2 regions of the Actinoplanes sp. NPDC051405 genome follow, and region 2 is predicted to be linked to the other one. Evidence: riboswitches for the same ligand, from Rfam matches in the RefSeq annotation. Region 2 holds a riboswitch; the other holds the start of a gene.
The links. Region 2 has a riboswitch for cobalamin ahead of bluB (5,6-dimethylbenzimidazole synthase). Riboswitches for the same ligand answer to the same signal wherever they lie in the genome.
Positions count from the first base shown of each region.

Region 1 (4,410 bases), on a different contig from region 2:
AGCCAGGTCCCGCTTGATCTGCGCCCAGCCCTCGGCCGCCTCGGCGGCGTGATCGCGTTCGGTGCCGGCCCGCTGGATCCAGGACCAGCCCTCACCCATCTTGTGCCAGGCCACGCTCGGCCCGCCGGCCTGCCCGAGAGCCTTGAGCGCGGCTTCCTCGCCGACCCGCCACTTCTCGGACTTCACGAACTGGAAGACACCGATGGACCAGCCGGCACTCCACGCCCGCAGAGCCATCCCGAACGCGGCGGTCGACTTCCCCTTGCCGTGTCCGGTGTGGACGGCAAGCACCGCCTGCCGGCGCCGCTGCCGCGTGGTGAGCCCATCCTGCGGCACGGTGGTGACCTGTCCCTGCGGCATCAGGCAGCCTTCCTCAGCGAGATGAACGACACGCGACCACGTCCCGGCCGCGAGGTCGGAGCGGAAACCCGCGAAGTCGGAGCGGAAACCCGCGAGGTCGGCGCGGACACCCACCGGGCAACCGCGGAGACCGGCGGGGCGACCGCGGAGACCGGCGAGGCGACCGCGGGAACCGGCGAGGCGACCGCGGAAGACGGCATCACGCGACCCTCCCCAGCGGGGTGGAGGCCGGGTTGGCGGCAAGGGCGTCGAGCGGCATGACATCGGCACCGAGGGCCGCAGCCAGCCGCCGGGCCAGACCGAGCCGGATCGGCCCGGCCTCGCAGTCGACAACCACCGCCGCCACGCCGGCCAGTGCCGGCGCGACGAGCACAGGATCCGGCCCGCTGGTCGCGCGCCCGTCGGTGACGACGATCAGCAGCGGCCGCCGGCGCGGATCACGGCGGCGCTCGGTGGCGATGGTCGCGGCCGCGGCGCGCAGGCCGGCGGCCAGCGGGGTACGCCCACCGGTACGCAACCCGGCGAGCCGCAGCACCCCGACCTCGTGGCTGGACGTGGGCGGCAGCACCTGATCCGCGGTCGACCCCCGGAAGGTGATCATGCCGATCCGGTCCCGCCGCTGGTAGGCGTCCCGCAGCAGCGAAAGCACAGCGGTCTTGACGACGGTCATCCGCTTCCGCGCGGCCATCGACCCGGACGCGTCCACGACGAACAGCACCAGGTTGGCCTCACGCCCGACATGCACTGCCTCCCGCAGGTCACGCGGCTGCACGAACCCCATCCGCCGCACAACCGCGGCCCGCCTGCCCACCGGACCAGCGGGACCGGAAACAGGCGCGCGGTCGAGTACCCGGCCGTCCTGCCCACCCGGCGCGGTGAGCCGAGGACCCGGTAGCGGCAATGCGGCGGCACCGCGGTGGATGGCAGCTCGCAAAGTAGCCGGCAGATGCGGCGCACCGGCGAGCTTGCCGCGCGGAACCCGCGAGCCGACCACCCGCCCGCGCCGCGCGAAGGCCGGCGACCGGCGCCCGGCATGCCCACCCTCACCGCGAGCAGCGATCCGCAGCGTCCGCGGCCGGTAGGCGACACCCGCCTGAGCCGCCGCACCCCCGCTCACCTTGCGCTGATCATCGGCCGGCGCCTCACCGGCATCCCCCGGAGCCTGCTCGACCGGGCCGGAAGGCTCGCCCCTCCGCCCAGGCCCACCGGAACCGTCCGGGCCACCGGAGCCGGGACCGCCGGAATCGGGACCGCGGGAATCCGGACCACCAGAATCGGGCCCGCCGGAGTCCGGGCCGCCAGAATCAGGCCCGCTCGAATCAGGGCCACCGGAATCCGGCCCGTCAGGACCGTCACCGGGCGGCGGATCCTCGTCCGGATCATCCTGAGCGGCCTGATCCAGCGCCTCTTCCAACCGCTCCTCATCCGTACCCGGCGGATCAAGCGGATCCTTGCGACGCCGATGCGGCAACGCCAGCCGCGCCGCGTCCCGGATATCCTCGGCCGTCACCCGATCGCGACCATGCCACGCCGCCAGGGCGACCGCGCACCGCGCCACCACGATGTCGGCGCGCATCCCGTCGACGCCGTAGGCCAGGCACACCCGGGCGATCCGGTCCAGCTCGGCGTCCGGCAGCTGCACGAACGGCACCGCTTCCCGAGCCGCCAGGATCCGCTCGGCCAGGGCCTGCTCATCGGCCGCGAACCGGGCCGCGAACGCATCCGGGCCGGCCTCGTACGCCAGCCGGCGCCGGACCACCTCGGCCCGCAGCTTCGCGTCGCGCGGGGCGGCGACCGTCACGACCAGGCCGAACCGGTCCACGAGCTGCGGGCGGGGCTCGCCCTCCTCGGGGTTCATCGTGCCGACCAGCAGGAACCGGGCCGCGTGCTTGACCGACACACCGTCGCGCTCGACGTGGGCGCGGCCCATCGCCGCCGCGTCGAGCAGCAGATCCACCAGGTGGTCCGGCAGCAGGTTGACCTCGTCGACGTAGAGGGCACCGCGGTGGGCCGCGGCGAGCAGACCCGGCTCGTACGCCTTGACGCCGTCGGCGAGCGCACGCTGGATGTCCAGGGTGCCGACGACCCGGTCCTCGGTGGCACCGACGGGCAGTTCGACCAGCGTGGCGGGCCGGTGGCCGTGCGGCGCGCCGGGCTCGTGCGGCCCGTCGGGGCAGCCGGGGTCGGGCGCCGCGGGATCACAGGCGAAGCGGCAGCCGCGGACCACGTCGACCTCGGGCAGCAGGGTGGCCAGGGCACGGACGACCGTGGACTTGGCCGTGCCCTTCTCGCCGCGGACCAGGACCCCGCCCACGGCGGGGGACACGGCGGTCAGCAGCAGCGCGAGCCGCAGGTCGTCGAGGCCGACGACGGCAGAGAACGGGTACGGCGTCACGCCCGGTCCTTTCCGCGGGTCCGCGCCCGCGTGTGGAAGGTACGAGCGGCCGGAGTCTCCTGACTTCCGGGGACGAACCCCGGTCACAGTGGCGGGACCGTCCCGGTCTCCCACCGGGTTCCTCCACTGCCGCTCGCGAGCCACTCTTTCTCACGGCCCGGCACGCCGTCAACGCGGGGTCACGTGGGCATCCTCACCACCCGGCCCACGCCCAGCTCAATGCCCCGGCGACGGCCGCCGGCCCCCGGTCGGAAGGATCCCGGGCCGGCGGGCGGGCCGGGCAGGACCCCGGGCGGGGGACAGCCGCTCAGCCGACTCCCGGCAGCGCCTTCTCCGTGTCCGGCAGCGGCTCCGGAGCGAGCTTGTCCAGCTCCTTGAGCACATCCGTGACCGCCAGCGCCGACTGCTCCACCAACGGCCGCATCCGCCGGTACAGGTCGGCGTTCTCCGGGTCCGGCCGTTCGTGCTCGGTGATCGCCACCAGCGCCGCCGCCTCGTCCAGGTCCGGCAGCTCCCCCAGCGCGTGCCGGGCCAGCAGGCAGGCACCCAGGGCCGTCCCTTCCGGCGTGTCGGCGATCGCCACCGGCAGGTCCAGCGCCGCCGCCAGGATGCCGACCCACAGCTCCGAGGCGACCGCCCCACCGGTGGCCCGGACCTCGGTCATCGCGATGCCCTCGTCGGCGAACGTGTCCCGGACCAGCGCCAGCTGCTGGCACACCCCCTCGACCGCGGCCCGGACCAGGTGGGCCCGGCCGTGCTCGCGGCGCAGGCCGATGTACGCCCCGCGCATCCCCCCGCGCCACCACGGCGCCCGTTCGCCCAGCAGGTACGGCAGGCAGAGCAGCCCCTCACTGCCCGGCGCCACCCCCGCCGCCTCGGTCAGCAGGGCCGCGTCCCGGACGTCGGCGTCCTCGCCCTCGGCGGTCGGCCGGTCGAAGCCGCCCGCGAAGGTCTGGCCGGCCCAGCGGACCACGGATCCCGCGTTGTTGATCGCGCCGCCGACCACCCACCGGTCCTCGGTCAGCGCGTAGCAGAACAACCGGCCCGCCTTGTCCGCGGTCGGGCCGTGCACGACGGTGCGCAGGGCGCCGCTCGTGCCCAGGGACACGGCCGCCACCCCGACCGGCGTCGCGCCCACGCCCAGGTTGGCCAGCGGCCCGTCGGCGGCACCGATGATCAGGGGCAGGTCCGGCGGGAGCCCGGCGGCGACCGCCACCTCCCGGTTGAGGCGCAGCTGCCGGGTCGTCGGTACGACCTCGGCCAGCCGGCTCTCCTGGATCCCCGCCAGCTCCAGGGCCTCGGGGTCCCAGCGCCGCTGGTGGATGTCGTACATTCCGGTGCCGGAGGCGACCGACAGGTCCAGCAGGAACCCCTCGTCCGCGATCCCCGCCAGGACGATCTCCTTGACGCCGCCCCAGCGCGGCGTGTCCCGCAGGACAGCCGGGTCGGTGGCACCCCACCAGGCGAGTTTGGTCAGCGGCGACATCGGGTGCACCGGCGTACCGGTGCGGGCCTGGAGGTCCTTGGCCCGGCCGGACGCCACGATCCGGTCGCTCTGCCCGGCGGCCCGGTTGTCCGCCCAGGTGATCAGCGGTCCGCGGGCCGTGCCGTCGGCGTTCATCGGGACCAGCGCGTGCAGGAACGCGCTGAGGCTC
Region 1 is NZ_JBVJIR010000007.1:29,140-33,549, reverse strand. Features, by position in the region: gene cobO (cob(I)yrinic acid a,c-diamide adenosyltransferase) at 1-360, opposite strand, end outside; gene ACZ6S4_RS16645 (VWA domain-containing protein) at 560-2,755, opposite strand; cobalamin riboswitch at 2,787-2,914, opposite strand; gene ACZ6S4_RS16640 (gluconokinase) at 3,063-4,410, opposite strand, start outside.
Region 1: linked by a shared signal. The riboswitch ahead of ACZ6S4_RS16645 (VWA domain-containing protein) and the one ahead of bluB (5,6-dimethylbenzimidazole synthase) in region 2 are both predicted to bind cobalamin.

Region 2 (4,410 bases):
CGGTGGCCATCCGGGCGTTGCGGCTCGGCCACGCATCCACCACCGTGGAGCCCATACATTGCCCGTGGTCTATCCATTCGGTGAAGGTGGGCACATGGTCGGTAGGGGCAGAATCGCGGCTGCGCTGTCGGTAGCGCTGGCAACCATCGGACTCGCGGCACCGGCACCCGCCGGCGCCGCGATCAGCCGGGCCGACCTGGCTCTGCGCTGGGCGCCCATCCATTACCAGGACGTCGACGCCACCGGCAGCCACGCCCTGGGCGGCAAGGCGGACTACCTGACCAAAGTGAACTTCGACGGCGACTGGAACGGCCGCAACAACTGGGACCGCGCAGCCGAGTCCGGCGCGTCGTTCTCGGCGGCGGCGTACTACTCGGTGGCGGAGACCAGCACCCACTGGTACGTCACCTACTTCTTCTTCCACCCCCGGGACTGGGCCGACCACCCGTTCTTCGAGACCGAGCACGAGAACGACGGCGAGGGCGTGCTGCTGGCGATCCAGAAGGACGGCTCCACGTACGGGGTGCTGCGCTCCGCGGTCACCGTGGCACACACGAGCTTCTACTCGTACACGCCCAGCGGCAGCACCTGGACCACCGGCCGCGAAACGGTCGACGGCACGCTGCAGCTGCAGTCGTCACCGCACGACTCGTTCCAGCACCCCGTGACCGCACAGGAGGTCCAGGGCCACGGCCTCAAGGCGTACCCGCAGTACGCCATCAACGGCGACGGACTCGTCTACTACCCGTCGACCGAGGGCGAGACGCCGAGCAGCACCAACGACCGCGACGTCCGCTACGAGCTGATCGACATCTTCGCGGCGGGCGGCCTGTGGGCCCAACGGGACAACACCAACCTGTACGCGAACCTGGGCACCTTCGCCGGAGACACCTCGGGCGGGTGCGGCGTGGGCACGTACTCGTGCGGCACCAACTCGGCCAACGCGCCGTGGGGCTGGGACGACGGCGACGACCTGCCGGGCCGCGGGGAGATCGCCACGGACCCGGCGAAGCTGTCGGCCGAGTACTTCACTGTGCCGGGGGAGTTGGGGCGGGCTTACGCGTACAACCCGTACACGGCGGAAAAGGCCGACCTGCGCGAGGCCGCGCGGACCGCACCGACCGTCACGGACTGACGGCGCAGCCGGCGGCCGGGGATCTCCCGGCCGCCGTTTGCAGTGCGCCGAAGGTCGCCATGGCATAGAAATTGATGCATGGATGCGACGGAGATCGCGCGCGCGTGGTTCGCCATGTGCCGCACGGGGGACGAACAACGGCTGACCGACCTGGTCACCGAAGACTTCGTGGCGCACGGACCGGGCGGCAGCGGCGACCTGCCCGCCTTCACGACGTGGCTGCGCTGGTATCCGGCAGCTTTCGCCGACCAGGAACCGGTGCTGGAGGACGTGATCGTCAGCGGGGACCGGCTGGTGGTGCGGTACACGATCCGGTCGACGTACCGGGGTGGCTATCTGGATCTGCCGCCGGACGACCAGCGGGTGCGGGAGACCGGGATCATCATTTTCCGGCTGGCCGGGGGAAAGGTGGCGGAGAGCTGGTTCGAGGGCAATGACCTCGAGGTTGCCCAGCAGATCGGCGGCCGGATCACCCCGGCCTGAGCCGGGGCCTGTCCGCGCGGGCTCGGCTCAGCCGCCCCAGCGGTCCGTGTGCAGGGCCAGCTGCAAGGGCCGGCGTCGCCGCCAGCCGTGCCGTTCCAGATCCGGTACGTCCTCGAGGTGGCTCACCGGCCCCAGGCACAGCCAGGCAACCGGCCGCACCGAGCCCGGGATGCCCAGCAGGCCGCGCAGGAAGTCCTCGCGGTAGAAGGACACCCACCCGACGCCCAGTCCTTCGGCCGTGGCCGCCAGCCACAGGTTCTGGATGGCCAGGCACACCGAATAGAGCCCGGCGTCGGCAATCGCGTGCCGCCCCAGCACCGCCGGCCCACCCCGCCCGGCGTCGTAGGTCACCACGACCGACAGCGTCGACTCCAGGATCCCGTCGATCTTGATGCGGGCGAACCGCCGCGCCGTGTCGCCGCCGAGGGTGGCGGCGAAGGTTTCGCGTTCGGTGTGCACGTGCTGGTGGAATGTCTGCCGGAGGTCGCGGTCGCGGACCAGGATGAAGTCCCACGGCTGGGACAGTCCGACGCTGGGCGCTTCGTGCGCCGCCGTGAGTATCCGGCCCAGCACATCATCGGGGACGGGCGCGCCGGTGAACTGGCCCCGGACGTCGCGGCGGCGGCTGATGGTCTCGTACAGATCGTGGGTCATGGGCAGGCTCCCGCTGCGCTCGTGCCCCGGGCAGGCCGGGATCATCGACGCGAGGCCGGTCTTCGGACTCCCGGATCAGCGCCTCACCGCCCGCCTTCCCAGCCGTCCGGCCAGTGGCTGCGCACAAGGATGCGCGTGGGCGGCAGCTCCCCGGTCACCGCGGCGGGCCCGTGCCGGATTCTCACCGGCTTCCCGATTCTCCCCACCCGTGGGCGGGGCACCTCGCAACAAGTTCGTGCCGGACGACACGCTACCGCCACGGACGGCGGCCGCGGGTCAGTGGCCCAGGATGTCGTCGAGCCAGGGGTTGCGGAAGGTGCCCTTGGGGTCGTACTTCGCGACCAGGGCCCGGAAGTCGGAGAAGCGGGGGTAGCGGCTGCGGACCGTTGCCGCGTCCGCCGTGAAGACCTTGCCCCAGTGGGGGCGGGCCTCCAACGGCGCGAGCTGCTCCTCCAGCGCCGCCACTGCCGGGAGGACCGCGGCCGTGTCGGCGATCCAGGTGAAGTGCAGGCCGAGGCTGTCGCGCTGGTAGTTCATGCTCAGCCACAGGTCGTCGGCCGCTACCGTACGGATCTCGTTCACCTGCAGGACCGGGACGATCTTCTCGCGGACCCGGGCCACCGCGTCGATCGCCTCCAGGGCGCGGTCGAACGGCACCATCCACTCCGACTGCAACTCCGCGCCGGTGCTGGGGGTGAACTCCATCTTGAAGTGCGGCAGCCGGGCGTGCCACGGGCCCGGTACGCCGAACTGGTCGGTGCTGTTGTCCGCCGGCACCCCGGGCACCGGGTGGCGCTTCCCGTCGGCCGGGCGGGCGCCGAAGAGCGGGCCTTCCGGCAGCTCGTCCGTACGCTTGAACCAGGCGTGGTTGATGTCCCCGGTCTGCCAGTTGGTGAACAGGCTGACGCTGTACCCGGCCGCGAGGATCTCCGGCAGGTGCTGTTCCAGCGACGCGCGGGGCAGGTCGTCGTAGACGTACTGGCGGATCTCGAACGCCGGCACCACGTCCAGGGTCAGCGCGGTCACGACGCCGAGGGCACCCAGGCCCACCACCGCGCCGGAAAAGTCTTCGTCGCCGCGGCGGAGGGTCACCAGTTCGCCGTCGCCGCGGATCAGATCGATCGCTGCTACCGAGGTGGCCAGGTTGCCGTGGCGGACGCCCGAGCCGTGGGTGGCCGTGGTGACCGCGCCGGCCACCGAGATGTGCGGGAGCGATGCCATGTTGTGCACCGCCAGGCCTTCCGCGTCGAGGCGGTCGACGAGTTCGCCGTACCGGATCCCGCCGTCGACCCGGACCGTCCTGCGGTCCTCGGCGATCTCCACGACGCGGGGCATGCTGATCAGGCTGACCAGGTCGCCGGTCGTGTCGGCCATCCGGTTGAAGGAGTGCCCGCTGCCCAGGACCCGCAGCGGCCCACCGGCCCGGACGATCTCCTGCAGCTCCGGCAGCGCCGCCGGCCGGTGCAGCCGGCGGGCGCCGAAGGTGATGTTGCCGGCCCAGTTGGTCACCACGTTGCTCACCGGACCAGCCTAGGCCGTGCGGGTCAGGAGTTCACAGCTACGGGCTCGGGCTGGGTCTCGGTGGCCGGGCGCTGCCAGCGGGTCGCCTTCACCTTGCGGCCGCTGGCCGGGCGCGGGCCGTCGGCGAGGGCCTTGGCCTCGCCGCGGTTGGGCAGCGAGAGCCGGAAGACCTTGTACCAGGCGGAGCCGACCTGCCGGGGCAGCGAGCCGCTGGTGTACGAGAGCCCGTACCGCTGGAACAGGTCGCGGATCTGCGGCGCGATCTCCTGGTACCGGTTGCTGGGCAGGTCCGGGAACAGGTGGTGCTCGATCTGGTACGACAGGTTGCCGGTCATGATGTGCATCGCCCGGTTGCCGTCGATGTTGGCCGAGCCGAGCATCTGGCGCAGGTACCACTCGCCGCGGGTCTCGCCCTCGATCGAGGTGCGCTCGAAGGTCTCCACGCCCTCCGGGAAGTGACCGCACATGATCACCGAGTGGGTCCACAGGTTGCGGACCAGGTTGGCCGTCGCGTTGGCGGCGATCGTGGTCAGCCAGGAGCCGGTCAGCGCGGACAGGGCCGGGTGCACGCCGTAGTCCTTCAGGATCTGCTTGCCGATCTTGCGGCGGACCTGCTT
Region 2 is NZ_JBVJIR010000002.1:201,442-205,851, reverse strand. Features, by position in the region: gene ACZ6S4_RS05310 (hypothetical protein) at 95-1,135, shown strand; gene ACZ6S4_RS05305 (ester cyclase) at 1,214-1,618, shown strand; gene bluB (5,6-dimethylbenzimidazole synthase) at 1,646-2,272, opposite strand; cobalamin riboswitch at 2,309-2,512, opposite strand; gene ACZ6S4_RS05295 (D-arabinono-1,4-lactone oxidase) at 2,549-3,793, opposite strand; gene ACZ6S4_RS05290 (fatty acid desaturase family protein) at 3,817-4,410, opposite strand, start outside.